One region of the Gracilibacillus sp. Marseille-QA3620 genome, then DNA from elsewhere that is predicted to be linked to it. Evidence: a T-box and tRNA genes for the amino acid it is inferred to sense, from the RefSeq annotation. Region 1 holds a T-box; the other holds one or more tRNA genes.
The links. A T-box is a leader RNA that pairs with one kind of tRNA and senses whether it is charged. The one in region 1 lies ahead of leuS (leucine--tRNA ligase), so its partner is inferred to be a tRNA-Leu.

Region 2: it has a tRNA-Leu gene. The T-box ahead of leuS (leucine--tRNA ligase) is inferred to sense a tRNA for this amino acid. The anticodon was not compared.

The regions. Positions count from the first base shown of each region.
Region 1 is NZ_CM143102.1:3,459,795-3,468,074, forward strand. Features, by position in the region: gene ACY8DX_RS17360 (hypothetical protein) at 1-497, opposite strand, end outside; gene leuS (leucine--tRNA ligase) at 857-3,271, opposite strand; T-box leader at 3,351-3,581, opposite strand; gene ACY8DX_RS17370 (glycogen biosynthesis protein GlgD) at 4,124-4,294, opposite strand; gene ACY8DX_RS17375 (YtzC family protein) at 4,310-4,573, opposite strand; gene mnmL (tRNA modification radical SAM protein MnmL/YtqA) at 4,732-5,706, shown strand; gene mnmM (tRNA 5-(aminomethyl)-2-thiouridylate-methyltransferase MnmM) at 5,696-6,262, shown strand; gene ACY8DX_RS17390 (ABC transporter ATP-binding protein) at 6,406-7,203, opposite strand; gene ACY8DX_RS17395 (FecCD family ABC transporter permease) at 7,197-8,267, opposite strand.
Region 2 is NZ_CM143102.1:83,706-94,220, reverse strand. Features, by position in the region: gene clpC (ATP-dependent protease ATP-binding subunit ClpC) at 1-1,978, opposite strand, end outside; gene ACY8DX_RS00500 (protein-arginine kinase McsB) at 1,991-3,052, opposite strand; gene ACY8DX_RS00495 (protein-arginine kinase activator protein McsA) at 3,067-3,624, opposite strand; gene ACY8DX_RS00490 (CtsR family transcriptional regulator) at 3,649-4,110, opposite strand; gene ACY8DX_RS00485 (ISL3 family transposase) at 4,893-6,116, opposite strand; rRNA gene rrf (5S ribosomal RNA) at 6,317-6,433, opposite strand; tRNA gene ACY8DX_RS00475 (tRNA-Ala) at 6,440-6,515, opposite strand; tRNA gene ACY8DX_RS00470 (tRNA-Pro) at 6,535-6,611, opposite strand; tRNA gene ACY8DX_RS00465 (tRNA-Arg) at 6,618-6,694, opposite strand; tRNA gene ACY8DX_RS00460 (tRNA-Leu) at 6,712-6,797, opposite strand; tRNA gene ACY8DX_RS00455 (tRNA-Gly) at 6,813-6,887, opposite strand; tRNA gene ACY8DX_RS00450 (tRNA-Lys) at 6,957-7,029, opposite strand; tRNA gene ACY8DX_RS00445 (tRNA-Val) at 7,035-7,110, opposite strand; rRNA gene rrf (5S ribosomal RNA) at 7,118-7,234, opposite strand; rRNA gene ACY8DX_RS00435 (23S ribosomal RNA) at 7,302-10,237, opposite strand; rRNA gene ACY8DX_RS00430 (16S ribosomal RNA) at 10,386-10,515, opposite strand, start outside.

The DNA.
Region 1 (8,280 bases):
ATTTTAGATTTGGCTTCCTGATTGGTTTCATATTGTCTAGCTTCTATTACAGCAATGGGTTTAGCGATTTCATTGTTATTCAATTCTTTATCATTGATTGGGATCGCTTTCTTACTTTCAAAGAAGGTCACTCGATACCTATCATCCTTAGAATCGGTAGCAGCACTCAACATCATTTCTTCAGATGACATTGGCAAATATTTTGGCAGCTTAGGAGGCAGGCTGTTTTGAATTTGTTCCTTAACAGATGCGATGATACTTTCTTGAGAATTTGGAACGTTATTGGCACCATCTTCATCAGATGTTGAGGGGTTTTCAGTTGCAGGGGGATTGTCCTTCTTTGTATCTTCTTCACTTTTATCGTTTGACGATTTTTCCGTACTGACAGGCTGGTTAGATTTTTTGGACGCTTGTTCTTCGCTATCGGCATTTTCCAGTGTGCAGCCGGCAAGGCAGATGAAAGTCAGACATACGGCAATAGACACCTGTTTCTTCATTTACTTTCTCCTCCTTTATTGTCGTTTACCACAGGGGATACCAATTAAACAAGCGTTGAATAAACGGTAAAAAACAGTCATATCGCAATGGATACATCTCATTATTTCAGAGAGGATTTATTATCAGAATAGATGTATTTGGTCCCGAACCTCTTGATATGTAATGAGACTTGTGGACATTCATCAGAGTGACTATAAGACAAACATTATATGGACTATCTTAACCATATAAGGAAACATATTCTCCTTAATATTTCTCCTTCCCAATAATGGAGGCGTAAGCCTGTAATCGTTTTCATCTCTGTTCATATATAAAAAAAACCGGCTGACCCAATCGGGCAGCCGGCCAAAAAATCTACTTAGTTTGCGACGATATTAACAAGTTTTCCAGGAATCGCGATCACTTTACGAACAGTTTTGCCATCGATTTGCTCGAGGACCTTTCCATTCTCCATAACCGTTTTCTCCATTTCTTCCTTTGTTATATCAGCAGGAACTTGAAGCTTCGCTCTCACTTTCCCATTAATCTGGATCACGATTTCGACTTCATTATCGACCAGCTTGCTTTCATCATATGCTGGCCAAGATGCATAGGCAAGCGTATCATTATGGCCTAGTCGGCTCCAAAGCTCTTCTGTCATATGCGGGCAGATTGGTGAAAGTAGCTTCACGAAGCCTTCCATGAATTGAATTGGAAGAATCTCTGCTTTGTACGCTTCATTCACGAATACCATCATTTGAGAAATCGCCGTATTAAAGTGCAGATTCTCAAGATCCTCTGTCACTTTCTTCACAGTTTGATGATATACCTTCTCAAGATGCGTGTCCGCTGATTCTGTAATCTTATCATTTACTGTTCCATCTTCATTGATATACAGTCTCCATACACGGTCAAGGAAACGTCTTGAGCCGTCGAGTCCATTTGTTGACCATGCGATGGATGCATCAAGCGGTCCCATGAACATTTCATATAGACGAAGTGTGTCTGCTCCATGGCTTTCAACGATATCATCCGGGTTCACGACATTACCCTTTGATTTACTCATCTTCTCATTATTCTCACCAAGGATCATTCCTTGGTTAAATAGCTTTTGGAATGGTTCCTTCGTTGGTACAACACCGATATCATAAAGGAATTTATGCCAGAAACGAGCATATAGCAAGTGAAGAACCGCATGCTCTGCGCCGCCGATATACGTATCAACCGGAAGCCAATGCTTCAACTTCTCAGGATCTGCGATTGCATTCGGGTTTTTCGGATCGATATAGCGCAGGAAGTACCAGCAGCTGCCCGCCCATTGCGGCATTGTATTGGTTTCGCGTCTGCCCTTACGTCCGGTTTCCGGATCTGTTACATTCACCCACTCATCAATGATTGCAAGCGGTGATTCACCCGTACCAGATGGTTTGATTTCGGATGTTTTTGGAAGTACAAGCGGAAGCTCTGACTCAGGAACAGCTGACATCGTTCCGTCCTCCCAATGGATGATAGGAATTGGCTCTCCCCAGTAGCGCTGACGGGAGAAGTTCCAGTCACGAAGACGGTATGTTACCTTCTTCTCACCGATGCCTTTTTCTTCAAGCCATGCAATCATCTTTTGAATGGCTTCTTCTTTATTCAATCCATTCAGGAAGTCAGAGTTTACATGCTCTCCTTCTCCTGCATATGCTTCTTTTTCGATATCGCCGCCAGCGACAACCTCACGAATTGGAAGCTCGAATTTCTTCGCGAACTCATAATCACGCTCATCATGGGCTGGAACCGCCATGATTGCACCAGTTCCATAGCTCATAAGAACATAATCGGCGATCCATACTGGAATCTTCTCGCCGTTTGCGGGATTAATGGCATAAGCACCTGTAAATGCACCAGTTTTCTCTTTAGAAAGCTCTGTTCTCTCAAGGTCGCTCTTCGATTGAATGGATTGTTTGTAAGCTTCAACCTCTGCTTTTTGCGCCTCTGTCGTAATTTCATCCACAAGCGGATGCTCTGGAGAAAGCACTGTGTAAGTCGCACCGAACAATGTATCAGGACGAGTCGTAAAGACTGTGAACGATTTGTCCGTACCGTCAATCGTAAAGTTCACAGAAGCCCCTTCTGAACGGCCAATCCAGTTGCGCTGCATATCTTTAATACTTTCTGGCCAATCAAGTTCTTCTAAATCTTCAATCAAACGGTCTGCATAAGCCGTAATTTTCAAAATCCATTGACGCATCGGCTTTCTGATAACCGGGTGGCCGCCGCGCTCACTCTTGCCGTCGATGACTTCTTCATTCGCCAATACCGTTCCAAGCGCCGGGCACCAGTTAACCGGAATCTCATCCATATAGGCAAGCCCTTTTTCATACAGCTTCAAGAAAATCCATTGTGTCCATTTATAATAGTCTGGATCTGTCGTGTTGATTTCACGGTCCCAATCATAAGAGAATCCGAGGGATTTAATTTGGCGTTTGAATGTCTCAATATTCTTTGCTGTAAATTCTTCCGGGTCATTACCTGTATCAAGAGCATATTGCTCAGCAGGAAGACCGAATGCATCCCATCCAATTGGATGAAGGACATTATAGCCCTGCATCCGCTTCAATCGGGAGAGAATATCCGTCGCTGTATAGCCCTCTGGATGCCCAACATGAAGACCTGCTCCAGATGGATACGGGAACATATCCAAAGCGTAAAATTTACGTTTTCCGACATGATCAGTCGTTTTGAACGTTTTATGTTCTTCCCAATAAGATTGCCACTTCTTTTCAATCTCTTTATGATTGAAACTCATCCTAAATTCCTCCTACAAAATCAATTTCAGGTCCTTTTCATTTTCCCCTGAATATAAAAAAGCCTCTCATCCCTCAATAGTAAGGGACGAGAGGCTGTTCATCAGCTTTTACCCGCGGTACCACCCTAGTTGACGTATGTAAAACACGTCCGGCTCAAGTCTTTAACGCAGATCTGCGGCAGTCCTTACTAATCGCTGTTCACGACTGCAACTCAAGGGGGAGTTCATCATGCCGTCCTATTGGCTCGCACCAGCCGCCAACTCTCTAAAAAGCACGAACATAATTACTAGTCCCTGTCACGGTTATTAGAAAATATATACCTACATTGTATGTAAATCATTGTGAAAGTGCAAGTCCATTCTATGCTGTTTTTTCCATTTTGGCCAGATATGGGGGAAGGTATGCATCGATTGCAGATTTTCTTCTATTGATTTTGCAGCTTTGGATATAAGCAATAGCGTAGTTTCTCTGTTAACAACCTAAAAACGTGGGACTAACCGACCTCTCCTTCTTTGAATGAATTTATGGAGAGCAGAGAAATCAAAACAGCGTCAAGTCAGCATTTAATGAGGAAATAAGCCCAAATAATAACGATTTCAGCAAAAGAAGCCTCCTGCACATCTTTCTCCAGTGTTAGCGCATAGCTGGGCAAATATTTTTTAATGATATTTCCTTCTTTGATAATTTAAAGGCTAAATTTACTTGTTTATGGAGACGAACTGGTACCATTCAAGGGAGAAATAGGCTGGGTATGGTCGGGCGAAACCTTCCATCAAAAGAAAACTCCCTGCATAAAAAAGAGCCGAACGGCTAACCGATTCGGCTCTTTCATCAGGAGTACCTTCAGTATCCTATTTGTATGCTTTCGGGTGTACGGTTGCCTTCGCCGGCTGGCCTTTTTTCTCATTCATTTTCTTGGCCCTCTTTATAATGTCGTTGTCGGCTCCTGCTTCGATGTCCTGGTTATTGATCCCGTTGCGTGTTTTTTGCTCAGGGTTATGCTGTTTAGATCGTTTCATCATAAATGGAGAGCCTCCTTATCGTCTTCTTACAACCATCGCATGCTGAAGATCCTGAACACGGACTTTCATCCGATCAAGCTCATCTCGCTGCTGGTCATTGGCACTGTTTTTCATGACGGTAAGCTCATTATATGAATCCTCAAGCCTCATAAGGGCTTCGGTATAGCCCTCTGTGTTGTAATGCTCCTGTTTGGCCGATTCCTCATATTGCTGCTGTGCGTATTCAAGGGTATTCTCACAACGTCCTAAACATTCATCCATGGATTTATGCGTAGCCATCTCGCCACTCCTTTTTGGTTGGGATTGGTTAAGAAGTACACCCGAATCTTATTATGTCCGGCTGACCGCGGTTACATGAACAAATTCATTTGGAAAGTATAAATGCCCGTGTTAAAATGTAGGTTATGTGAAAAAACAATTAGGAGGGTTTTACAGATATGAAACAGGCTAACCCTTTTCCATATGCTAGTGACGATAAACGTTATCATACATGGAATTACCATTTACGCAACCAATTCGGCCATAAGGTCTTCAAGATAGCATTAGACGGCGGCTTTGATTGCCCAAACCGTGACGGCACAGTCGCTTTTGGCGGCTGCACCTTCTGCAGTGCAGCAGGCTCAGGCGACTTCGCCGGAAACCGTGCTGAGGATTTGAAGAAGCAATTCGCCGACATCAAGGGGAAGATGCATCAGAAATGGAAGGACGGCAAATATATGGCTTACTTCCAAGCTTATACGAATACACATGCACCAGTTGATGTCTTGCGCGAGAAATTCGAGACGGTGATGAATGAGGAAGGCGTCGTTGGGTTGTCCATTGCGACAAGACCTGACTGCCTGCCGGATGATGTTGTTGAATATTTAGCGGAGCTGAATGAGCGCACATATCTTTGGCTTGAGCTTGGACTCCAAACCGTCCATGAGAAAACAGCGAACATCATTAACCGCGCCCATGACTATCCAACCTATGTCGAGGGAGTCAACAAGCTCCGCAAGCACGGCATTCGCGTCTGCAGCCATATCATCAACGGACTGCCTCTTGAGACACCGGAAATGATGATGGAAACCGCTCGTGAGGTCGCGAAGCTTGATGTGCAAGGAATTAAGATTCACCTCTTGCATTTATTAAAAGGAACACCAATGGTGAAACAATACGAGAAAGGCATGCTTCAATTCCTTTCATTTGAGGAATATGTGAGCCTTGTCTGCGATCAGCTCGAAATTCTGCCTCCAGAGATGATTATTCACCGCATTACCGGCGACGGGCCAATTGATTTAATGGTCGGTCCGATGTGGAGCGTGAATAAATGGGAGGTCTTGAATGCAATCGATGCGGAATTGAAACGCCGTAACAGCTACCAAGGCAAGTTCTTTGTTCGTGATGGGGGATTGGCGACACATGAAGCTTGACCGAATCCTTCCATATGCCCGCCACCTACTGGAAAAAGCAGCTGGTCCTGGAGATGTCGTCGTTGACGGCACTATGGGAAACGGTCATGACACGGTCTTTCTCTCCCAGCTTGTCGGTGAGAATGGTCATGTATATAGCTTTGACATCCAGGAATCTGCCTTAGAACAGACAAGAGGCCGGCTTGAAGAGAAACAGCTGACCAAAAATGTAACCTTGATCCATGCAGGTCATGAACAAGTTAAGGCATTCATTCCTGCTGGAACAGAAATAGCCGGAGCTATCTTCAATCTCGGCTATCTACCTGGCGGTGACAAAGAAATCATCACGACTGCTCCAACTACCATCTCAAGTGTCGAGCAGCTGCTTGAGATGATGAAGCCTGAAGGGATCATCGTCCTAGTCATTTATCATGGGCATCCAGGCGGGGATATAGAACGTGATGAGATTCTTCGATTTGCCCGCAGCCTTCCCCAGGACACAGCCCATGTTCTGGAATATAAATTCATAAATCAAAGGAATAATCCGCCTTTCATCGTCGCAATTGAGAAAAGGTAAGTGACTGGGACAAAATTTTTCCAGTAACTAAATAGCCGAACAATTATAAAGTGCCATTTTAAGCACGATTAATAATAGTTCGGCTTTTTCTATTTCGTTTCGTAAACATTTAATGTATCATTCGTTTTTATGTCCCAGCCATTTTATGCTTTCACATATCCAGGGATGAAAGAGATTTGCGGCTTTCCCGTTACCGGGTGAAGCGAGCTGATCAGCTCTACCCCATATACCGATTTCAGCAATGGTTCATCTAAGAGAAGGCCTGCCTCCCCCTCCGCTACCTTTTGACCGCCCTTCAGTAAAGCAAGCCGATCTGCGTATAGCGAAGCAAGGTTCAAATCATGCAGGATGGCCACAATCGTTAATCCATTCTTAAGCTGCAGCTCCTTCAATAAATCCAGCAGCTCAATCGAATGCTTAATATCAAGATGATTGGTCGGTTCATCCAAAAACAGCAGCTTAGGTGATTGAGCCAATGCCTTTGCAAGCAATACACGCTGCTTTTCCCCTCCGCTTAAATCTTGAAAATATTTATGCTTAAAGGCAAGGCAATTCGTTTTCTCAAGGCATTCTTCCACAATGATATGGTCTTCTTTCTTGTATGTATTAAATAGGCCCCTGCCTTGATACGGATACCGCCCAAGCAGAACAATCTGCTCAACCGTGAAATCCAAACTCACAGTATGCTCCTGACTCAAGACAGCCGTCACCCGAGCCAGCTCCTCAGTGCTATAGTCACGCGCCTTTTTCCCGGCAATCTCAACCTTTCCGCTCACACTAAGATGCCTCGGGTCCAAAATCGCTTTAATGAAGGTGGTTTTTCCACTCCCATTCGGACCTAATAAAGCATAGAATTCACCCTTTTTCACTTGCATAGAAACATCGTTAAGAACCATCTGTTCTTTCCGGTACCCTGCACTTACGCTACATACTTTTAACATGCCATTTTCCTTCTTTTTATTCGTTCTCTTATGAGTAAATAAGTAAACACAGGCGCCCCTATCAAGGCGGTAATCACGCCAATTGGCAATTCCTGCGGGCTGACGATGGTTCTTGCCACCATGTCGGCAAGAACCAAATATCCTCCGCCAATCATCATTGACAGCGGAATGAGGTGTTTATGGTCAGCCCCCGTAACTAAACGGACAAGATGCGGGATGACTAAGCCGACAAAGCCAATCGCACCAGATACTGATACGGCCGCTCCTGTCAGGAGTCCAGCGCTGATCAGGAGAGTCAGCTTTTTCCTTCTCACATTCATCCCTCCATATTGAGCTGCTTCATCACCAAGTGCGAGTGCATTCAACTCCCTGTAATGGAACAAAATCACGGCTGAACCAACTGCAAAGAATGGAAAGAATAGACCAATATGCCCCCAGTTTTTTAAAGCCACACTGCCCATCAGCCAATTCAAGACCTCTCGCATTTGGTCTCCCGATGATAGAGCAATAATGAGCGATATGACCGAGCCAATGAAGGAGTTCAAGATAATGCCTGATAAAATGATTGTTTCATTCGCATATGTCCTGCTCGCCGCTTTCGTGATTCCAAAGACCAGAAACAAAGAGGCGAAACTGAATATAATTGCCACTAGCGGCAATGTATAGGATCCAAGGAAAGCAATTTCTACCTGAAAGAACAAGACAATCACCGCTCCAACCGAGGCCCCTGATGAAACACCAATGGTATAAGGATCAGCCAGCGGGTTTTGCAAAAGTCCTTGGAATGCCGCACCTGCCAGGGCAAGGGCACTACCGACCAATAACGCCAGCAAAATGCGAGGCAAGCGAATATTCCAAATAATCATCTCGATATTTTTCTGACCATCAAAGAATCCTTCATACCCTGTTATATTTTTGAGGAGAATGCCGACAATCTCCCCTACAGACAAATCAGCACTTCCACTCAGAAGACCCCAAATGACCGCGGCCGCCATGAACAAAATGCTGCCCGCGTAAAGGGCAGTCATCTGCACTCCTCCATGTTTTCCTTCTCTACTGCTCATCTTTTCCACTCCA
Region 2 (10,515 bases), 890 kb from region 1:
CATTGGATGTCATAATCAAGATTGTATTACGGAAGTCTACTGTACGTCCCTTCGAATCTGTCAGCCTTCCATCCTCAAGCACCTGTAATAGAATGTTGAAAACATCAGGGTGTGCTTTCTCAATCTCATCAAGCAGCACGACGGAATATGGTTTTCGGCGAACCTTCTCTGTAAGCTGGCCGCCCTCCTCATAGCCGACATAGCCTGGTGGTGAACCAACAAGACGGGAGGTTGAGTGTTTCTCCATGTACTCAGACATGTCAATCCGAATCATGGCATCCTCATCTCCAAACATGGACTCAGCAAGAGCTCTAGCAAGCTCGGTTTTACCGACACCGGTAGGCCCTAAGAAGATGAAGGAGCCAATTGGACGCTTCGGATCTTTAAGACCAGCCCTCGCTCTGCGAACCGCTTTCGAAATAGCCTTTACAGCCTCTTCCTGACCAATGACACGATTATGAAGAATGTCTTCCATATTCAACAGTTTATCAGATTCTGTCTGCGCAAGCTTCGTAACCGGGATTCCAGTCCAGCTGGAAACAACATGTGCGATGTCATTCACTGTTACCTCGCTGTTTTCCTTGCCCTGCTTTTCCTTCCAATTACGTTTTGTATTCTCAAGCTCTTCACGCAATTTTTGCTCCATATCGCGTAAGGAAGCTGCTTTTTCGAACTCCTGACTTTGAACTGCCGCATCCTTTTCTTTGCGTGCCTCCTCCAGTCTCACCTCAAGTTCTTTCAAATTAGGTGGTGTTGTATAAGAGCGGAGACGCACCTTAGAGCCGGATTCATCAATTAAGTCGATGGCTTTATCCGGAAGGAATCGGTCAGAGATGTAGCGGTCTGATAATTTTACCGCTGCATCAATTGCTTCATCGGTAATAGATACTCGATGATGGGCCTCATAACGATCACGCAGACCCTTCAAAATTTGAATGGACTCATCAATTGTCGGCTCATCCACTTGGATTGGCTGGAATCTGCGTTCAAGTGCTGCATCCTTCTCAATGTATTTACGATATTCATCAAGCGTCGTCGCACCAATACATTGAAGCTCACCGCGTGCGAGTGATGGTTTCAAAATATTAGATGCATCAATGGCACCCTCAGCTCCGCCTGCACCAATCAAGGTATGAAGCTCATCAATGAAGAGGATGACATTGCCGGCTGCTCGAATTTCGTCCATCACCTTTTTGAGGCGGTCCTCAAATTCGCCGCGGTATTTAGTACCGGCTACAACCGTTCCCATATCCAGTGTCATGACGCGTTTGTCCCGCAAAATCTCTGGGACCTCATTATTGACGATTTGCTGGGCGAGTCCTTCAGCTATCGCTGTTTTACCAACACCGGGCTCTCCAATCAAAACAGGGTTATTCTTCGTGCGGCGGCTCAACACCTCAATCACACGCTGAATTTCTTTCCCTCTGCCAATTACCGGGTCAAGGCTTCCCTCTCTTGCAATGGCGGTCAAATCACGTGCCAGGCTGTCAAGGGTAGGTGTGCTGGCTGCAGAGGAGGCTCCTCCTTGATGAACACCCGATTCATTGCTGCCAAGAAGCTGCAATACTTGCTGTCTTGCCTTATTGAGGCTGACGCCTAAATTATTCAACACTCTGGCTGCGACGCCTTCTCCTTCACGAATCAGCCCAAGGAGGACATGCTCGGTTCCCACATAGGAATGGCCCAATTTCCTTGCTTCATCCATGGAAAGCTCGATAACCTTTTTCGCTCGGGGAGTATAATGGATCGTTTGAACCGTCTCAGAACCTTTCCCAATGAGATTTTCAACCTCTTCTTGGATTTTTTCCGGGCTTAATCCAAGGGCATATAGTGCCTTCGCGGCAATGCCGTCTCCCTCTCTCACCAATCCAAGTAAGATATGTTCCGTACCGATATTATTATGACCGAGCCTGATTGCTTCTTCCTGTGCAAGTGCGAGTACCTTTTGTGCTCTTTCTGTGAATCGACCAAACATCATGATAAGTTCCTCCTATTCTTTCATTGGTTTATCTTCTAATGCCAGCCTTTCCCGAATGAGAGAAGCTCTTCGTATATCTCTTTCTTTTGGGTTCAGCGGCCCGCCTGCATAGCGCTGCAGGAAACCAGGCTGCGTAACAACCATTAATTCATTTAATATATGTTTCGTAATATTGGGGATGTATCCTAAATCAATCCCCAGCCGAACATCTGATAAACATTTAGCCGCTTCCTTAGACTCGAGGATGCGGGCATTCGATAAAATCCCTAAGGAACGGAATACCCTATCTTCCAATTGTATGTTTGAAGATTGGACCAATGTATCACGCGCGGCTTTTTCCTGCATAATTATTTGCTTCACCACACTGTCCAAGTCCTCAGCAATGGCTTCCTCGGTCTTTCCAAGCGTCATTTGATTCGAGATTTGAAAAATATTCCCGAGTGCCTCGCTGCCTTCTCCATACATGCCCCGAACGACCAGTCCAAGCTGATTGATGGCCGAGATGATTCTATCCATTTGCCTTGTCAGCACCAGCCCCGGCAAATGCAGCATCACAGAAGCCCGCAGACCGGTACCAACATTGGTAGGACAGCTCGTTAAATACCCAATCCTCTCATCAAATGCATAATCAAGTTCATTTTCAAGCAAATCATCAATCCGGCTCGCTACATCTAAAGCCTCTTTCAGCTGAAGTCCAGGGAATAAACATTGAATCCGAATATGGTCTTCCTCATTTACCATGATACTGACCTCTTCATTCTCTGTGATCAAGACTCCGCCCATCTCATATTCTTTCGCAAGCAGCGGGCTGATCAAATGTTTCTCCACAAGAACCTGTCTGTCGAGCGCCTGAAGGTCTCTCAACCTCACCATCTCCAAAGTGCCGAGTCCCGGCAGATACTGGCCACCAAGACGATTCTCCACTTTGCGGAGCATCTTAGCCGCCTCCTCTGCGGAGAACACTGTCGGGAAGGAAAGATCCTTCACATTACGTGCAAGCCGAATTCTCGAACTCATCACGATATCTGATTCCGGACCTTCCTGGTTCATCCATGAACTAATTGCATGGTTCATAAAATTTTCAATCGTCAACCTTCCCCGCCCCCTTCCTGAGACGCAGCCTCAATCTCCTTCTCAAGCTGACGAATCTCATCACGGACATGTACAGCCTTTTCAAATTCTTCTTGCTCAATCAACGCTTGCAGGTCTGCCTTCAAGTCATTAATCTGCTTTCTTATATGAAGCGTGCCGCCGGCTCTTTTTGGTATCTTGCCTGTATGGTTTACATTCCCGCCATGAAGCCTGCTTAAAACCGGCTCCAAATATGGCGCAAAGGTTTCATAGCATTGCCGGCAGCCAAACCGCCCGCTATTCACAAACTCCCGGTAAGTCAAATGGCAATGAGGACATTCCAGCTGGTCGCCCCCAAAGCCGGGACTCGCCTTCGTCGATGTCATGCCAAGACCCATATTTAAAAGGCCTGCAAGTAAATTGTTGAAAGATAAATTGCCCCCATCATGGAGCATAAAGATATCCCCCTTCTCAGCGGCGCAATGCTCGCAAAGGTTCACTTCTGCCTTCTTGCCGTTAATCACCTTCGTGAACTGCAGCGTAGCAGGCCGTTCATTACATTCCTGACAAAGCATTTCTCCACCTCATTCACTACTCACTTACTTATATCGTAACGTCATAAACATCGCCTTTAAAATTCTTGCTCTAAGCTCATCACGCTCAGGCAGGTCATAATGTAAAACTGAGCGATCCATCACACTCATCATAATTTTTGCTTCACGGATAGAAATCACTTCTTCCTCAACGAGCCTTCCAATTAACGCCTCTGAATTACTTTGAGAAATCCGGTCACCAATTAAACTGCTGAGCTGTTCAATAAGATGTGCCCTATCATGTGACTGAACCCGCATAATACGAATATATCCGCCTCCGCCACGCTTGCTCTCCACAACATAGCCTCTTTCGATGGTAAAGCGGGTGTTAATAACATAGTTGATTTGAGAGGGGACACATTGAAACTTATCAGCAATCTCGCTTCTTTTAATTTCGACTAATTCCTTCTCACTCATCTCTAATACATTCTTTAAATAACTCTCAATAATATCTGATATATTCTTCATCGCTTGACTCCCCCTCTCGCCGCTCTGACTTTGACTATATTTGACTTTAATTATAAAAAAGTTTTCTCATTTTGACAATGAATTACTCTATTCATTTCACTATGTATATACATTATTTCGCAAAAGGGCTATAAGGCAAAAAGCCAATAATAAAATTTTACCCATATTCTCTTTATTAGAAACCCTCTACATCAACATTTTATGGTAATTATATAAAAAGAAGAAATAGGGTATAGGAGGTACGGTAAAACGATGGAGGAGGCAATACAGATGGTTGTGAAAATTTGTGTGAATGAATGATCTTCTTTCTCTAACTTGATACCTGATTTGAGCGGGAGTGAGTTGGGCTGTCTTTGTTGAGGGAGCGGAATTTAACCATCTTTCGAACACCCTTTCCCCATGCTTCCTATGCCTTGCATGAGGTAAGGGTGGGAGGAACATGGCTTGTCCCACCTTTTGTCCACCTTCTCTTCATCTTTCCGATGTATTGTATGGTCAAAGGGTGGGCTTTCTCTGACGACTCCCACTCTTCACCCCCTTTGCATGGACATAGGATGGGTATCCTGAGCATTCCTCTTCTTCCCCATATAAAAACAAAAGACCAGTTCCATTAAGAACTGGTCCCTCACCATTCAGTAAATTGATTCTCAGACTGCCCGTTATAGAACCGAGCAATTTTCCATACCCCTGTTCGGAGCCTTTGAATATACCCTACAAGTTATATGCATGATAAAAATAGGTTCTTTTTCAAGTGTTGGGGTAGAGTCTTTTTGCTCTACCCCTTATCCTAATGAATCGCCGATGTTTTTATATTGATGATGGAGAAGGATTCTCGCGCGGAATCGGGTGAAATTCCGATAGCCAAATCCATTCCGTTTCATGACCTTTGTCAAATTGTTTAAGCCTTCCACAAACCCATTCGAGTAATTGAACTCGAAGCGATTTAAGATTTCTCTTTCCCAGTTTCGATACGTTTGGACTGTCTTGCTCAATTCAGGAATGCCACTCTCTTCTACCTTCTGATAGAACTTGCGAAGTTCTTTCTGCGTCTCCACAATCCCATTTTCTCCATTTTCTTTTGCCTTATAAAACCAAGTATAAAAGGCTTCCTTGAGCTCATACGCTTTCTGGAGCTCAGGGGAAAAGCTGAAGTATCGCTGAAGAAGCCATTGGTCTTTCTCCGTTAATTTATGAGCAGCTTTATGAAAGATATAGCGGGCTTTCTTGCATTTCTTTCGGTCATATTCATGCCACCTGGCCTGTTCCCTCACTCGAACCCGATCCAGCGCCCAATTCATATATCGCACAAAGTGAAAGCTATCCGCCACAATGATGGGACGATCCAACGCCTGTTGAACCGCCGCTTTAAAGGCCTGGCTCATGTCCATGACCACCACTTTCACCTTCGCGCCGTATTGGCGCAAATAGTCCTTGATGGTGTCCTTTCGCCGGTTTGGTAGGATGTCAATTGGCTCGCGAGTCTCGGCATTTGCGATGATGAGCTGGTACTTTTCCTTGCCTGTATTCCCCTTGAATTCATCAATGGCAATCACTTCTGGTAAGGCTGACTTCCCCTTCATGGAGGACGGGACAATGGCATCAAACCGCCGGATGATGGTACTGACGGATGTGTGGTATTGAGCGGCGATTTCCTTGAATGTCTTCGCTTTGATGGCTCGTATTTGTACTTGTTGGTTCCATTCTTTTGAGAAGCGTTGATACCGATCGACAAACGGATTCTGTTCGGCAAACCTTTTCCCGCATTGACAGGCATACCGGCGTTTACGATACTGGAGAATCGTTGGTCGTTCCGCCATTTTCAGATGTCGAACGGACTGGATGCGATAATCATGAACCTTCCCTGTTTTCTCGCCGCATCTTGGACAAATATGCGGGGTCAGGGGCATCTCCACGGTCATTTCAAAAACACCATGATCATTTACCTTGGACTTTATCACCTTAACGTCTTCTAAACCTGGCAATGTTATGTTAAAATTCAAGAGCACACATCTCCTTTTCGACTTGTTTCTCGACAATTCAAGTATAAGAAAAGTGGAGCATGTGTGCTCTTTTTTTATGTCCGTTTTTTGTGGACACCCCAACATTTAGTATAGAACCTAAAAATATTAGGCTGCACTGACTCTTTCTTAATAACAACCAATAGATAAAACAAAAAACCAGCTCATTACTGAACTGGTCTCTTTGTGCCCGGCAACGTCCTACTCTCACAGGGGCGTGAGCCCCAACTACCATCGGCGCTGAAGAGCTTAACTTCCGTGTTCGGAATGGGAACGGGTGTGGCCTCTTCGCCATCATTACCGGACTTATATGGTGGAGCCTAGCGGGATCGAACCGCTGACCTCCTGCGTGCAAAGCAGGCGCTCTCCCAGCTGAGCTAAGGCCCCATATAATTTAAGTTGTAAATGGTCGGGAAGACAGGATTCGAACCTGCGACCCCTTGGTCCCAAACCAAGTGCTCTACCAAGCTGAGCTACTTCCCGCAATAATGGCGCGCCCGAGAGGAGTCGAACCCCTAACCTTTTGATCCGTAGTCAAACGCTCTATCCAATTGAGCTACGGGCGCATTTAAAAGAGATAAAGTGCCGAGGGCCGGTCTCGAACCGGCACGGTAGTCACCTACCGCAGGATTTTAAGTCCTGTGCGTCTGCCAATTCCGCCACCCCGGCATTATGGTTGGCAATTGGAGCGGAAGACGGGATTCGAACCCGCGACCCCCACCTTGGCAAGGTGGTGTTCTACCACTGAACTACTTCCGCATGGATCATGCACATTTTTCGTTTCGGAACTTAAATAGTCCATCACGACAGAATTATTTAAATAAAGAGTGAGCCATGAAGGACTCGAACCTTCGACCCTCTGATTAAAAGTCAGATGCTCTACCGACTGAGCTAATGGCTCATATATGGTGGAGGATGACGGGATCGAACCGCCGACCCTCTGCTTGTAAGGCAGATGCTCTCCCAGCTGAGCTAATCCTCCATATGATGCCCGGCAACGTCCTACTCTCACAGGGGCGTGAGCCCAAACTACCATCGGCGCTGAAGAGCTTAACTTCCGTGTTCGGAATGGGAACGGGTGTGGCCTCTTCGCCATCGTTACCGGACTTATTCAAGAATGTTGAATCATTCTTTCAAAACTGGATAATGTTTGTTTGGCGTATGCGTTTGTTCTTGGTTAAGTCCTCGAACGATTAGTATCCGTCAGCTCCATGTGTCGCCACACTTCCACCTCGGACCTATCTACCTGATCATCTTTCAGGGTTCTTACTAGCTTGCGCTATGGGAAATCTCATCTCGAGGGGGGCTTCATGCTTAGATGCTTTCAGCACTTATCCCGTCCGCACGTAGCTACCCAGCTATGCTCCTGGCGGAACAACTGGTACACCAGCGGTGCGTCCATCCCGGTCCTCTCGTACTAAGGACAGCTCCTCTCAAATTTCCTGCGCCCACGACGGATAGGGACCGAACTGTCTCACGACGTTCTGAACCCAGCTCGCGTACCGCTTTAATGGGCGAACAGCCCAACCCTTGGGACCGACTACAGCCCCAGGATGCGATGAGCCGACATCGAGGTGCCAAACCTCCCCGTCGATGTGGACTCTTGGGGGAGATAAGCCTGTTATCCCCGGGGTAGCTTTTATCCGTTGAGCGATGGCCCTTCCATGCGGAACCACCGGATCACTAAGCCCGACTTTCGTCCCTGCTCGACTTGTAGGTCTCGCAGTCAAGCTCCCTTGTGCCTTTACACTCTGCGAATGATTTCCAACCATTCTGAGGGAACCTTTGGGCGCCTCCGTTACTCTTTAGGAGGCGACCGCCCCAGTCAAACTGCCCACCTGACACTGTCTCCCACCCCGGTTCAGGGGTGCGGGTTAGAAGTTCAATACAGCGGGGGTAGTATCCCACCGACGCCTCCACCGAAGCTGGCGCTCCGGCTTCAAAGGCTCCTACCTATCCTGTACAAGCTGTACCAAAATTCAATATCAGGCTGCAGTAAAGCTCCACGGGGTCTTTCCGTCCTGTCGCGGGTAACCTGCATCTTCACAGGTACTATAATTTCACCGAGTCTCTCGTTGAGACAGTGCCCAGATCGTTACGCCTTTCGTGCGGGTCGGAACTTACCCGACAAGGAATTTCGCTACCTTAGGACCGTTATAGTTACGGCCGCCGTTTACTGGGGCTTCAATTCGCACCTTCGCTAATGCTAAGCGCTCCTCTTAACCTTCCAGCACCGGGCAGGCGTCAGCCCCTATACTTCGCCTTGCGGCTTCGCAGAGACCTGTGTTTTTGCTAAACAGTCGCCTGGGCCTTTTCACTGCGGCTCACCTGGGCTTTGACACCCTGGTGAGCACCCCTTCTCCCGAAGTTACGGGGTCATTTTGCCGAGTTCCTTAACGAGAGTTCTCTCGATCACCTTAGGATTCTCTCCTCGCCTACCTGTGTCGGTTTGCGGTACAGGCACCTTCTTCCTCGCTAGAGGCTTTTCTTGGCAGTGTGGAATCAGGAACTTCGGTACTCTAGTTCCCTCGCCATCACAGCTCAGCCTTGTGTGATGAGCGGATTTGCCTACTCATCGGCCTAACTGCTTGGACGCGCATATCCAACAGCGCGCTTACCCTATCCTACTGCGTCCCCCCATCACTCAAATGGAAGAGAGGTGGTACAGGAATATCAACCTGTTGTCCATCGCCTACGCCTTTCGGCCTCGGCTTAGGTCCTGACTAACCCTGAGCGGACGAGCCTTCCTCAGGAAACCTTAGGCATTCGGTGGAAGGGATTCTCACCCTTCTTTCGCTACTCATACCGGCATTCTCACTTCTAAGCGCTCCACATGTCCTTCCGGTCATGCTTCACAGCCCTTAGAACGCTCTCCTACCACGCATACCATACGGTATGCATCCGCAGCTTCGGTGATACGTTTAGCCCCGGTACATTTTCGGCGCAGAGTCACTCGACCAGTGAGCTATTACGCACTCTTTAAATGGTGGCTGCTTCTAAGCCAACATCCTGGTTGTCTGGGCAACTCCACATCCTTTTCCACTTAACGTATACTTTGGGACCTTAGCTGGCGGTCTGGGCTGTTTCCCTTTTGACTACGGATCTTATCACTCGCAGTCTGACTCCCGAACATAAGTCTTTGGCATTCGGAGTTTGTCTGAATTCGGTAACCCGATGAGGGCCCCTAGTCCAAACAGTGCTCTACCTCCAAGACTCTCAGTTCGAGGCTAGCCCTAAAGCTATTTCGGAGAGAACCAGCTATCTCCAGGTTCGATTGGAATTTCTCCGCTACCCACACCTCATCCCCGCACTTTTCAACGTGCGTGGGTTCGGACCTCCATCCAGTGTTACCTGGACTTCATCCTGGACATGGGTAGATCACCTGGTTTCGGGTCTACGACCACATACTCATACGCCCTATTCAGACTCGCTTTCGCTGCGGCTCCGTCTCTTCAACTTAACCTCGCATGGGATCGTAACTCGCCGGTTCATTCTACAAAAGGCACGCCATCACCCGTTAACGGGCTCTGACTACTTGTAGGCACACGGTTTCAGGATCTCTTTCACTCCCCTTCCGGGGTGCTTTTCACCTTTCCCTCACGGTACTGGTTCACTATCGGTCACTAGGGAGTATTTAGCCTTGGGAGATGGTCCTCCCGGATTCCGACGGAATTCCTCGTGTTCCGCCGTACTCAGGATCCACTCGGGAGGGAACGAAGTTTCGGTTACAGGGTTGTTACCTTCTCTGACGGACCTTTCCAGGTCGCTTCGCCTACCCCGTTCCTTTGTAACTCCACAATGAGTGTCCTACAACCCCAGAAGGCAAGCCTTCTGGTTTGGGCTGGTTCCGTTTCGCTCGCCGCTACTCAGGAAATCGCGTTTGCTTTCTCTTCCTCCGGGTACTTAGATGTTTCAGTTCCCCGGGTGTGCCTTCATACACCTATGAATTCAGTGTAAGATACTGCTCCATTACGAACAGTGGGTTTCCCCATTCGGAAATCTCCGGATCAAAGCTTACTTACAGCTCCCCGAAGCATATCGGTGTTAGTCCCGTCCTTCATCGGCTCCTAGTGCCAAGGCATCCACCGTGCGCCCTTATTAACTTAACCGTTAAAAAACTCTTACTCGGTTTTTATACATTAATGACGCATTACTTTGCCTTACTACATTATCCAGTTTTCAAAGAACAATTTTCAGAAGGATTGCTCCTTCAAAACTAAACAAAACTACTTGGCTGAGGCAGTCTATATTCCTTAGAAAGGAGGTGATCCAGCCGCACCTTCCGATACGGCTACCTTGTTACGACTTCACCCCAATCATCTGTCCCACCTTCGGCGGCTGGCTCCCGTAAGGGTTACCCCACCGACTTCGGGTGTTACAAACTCTC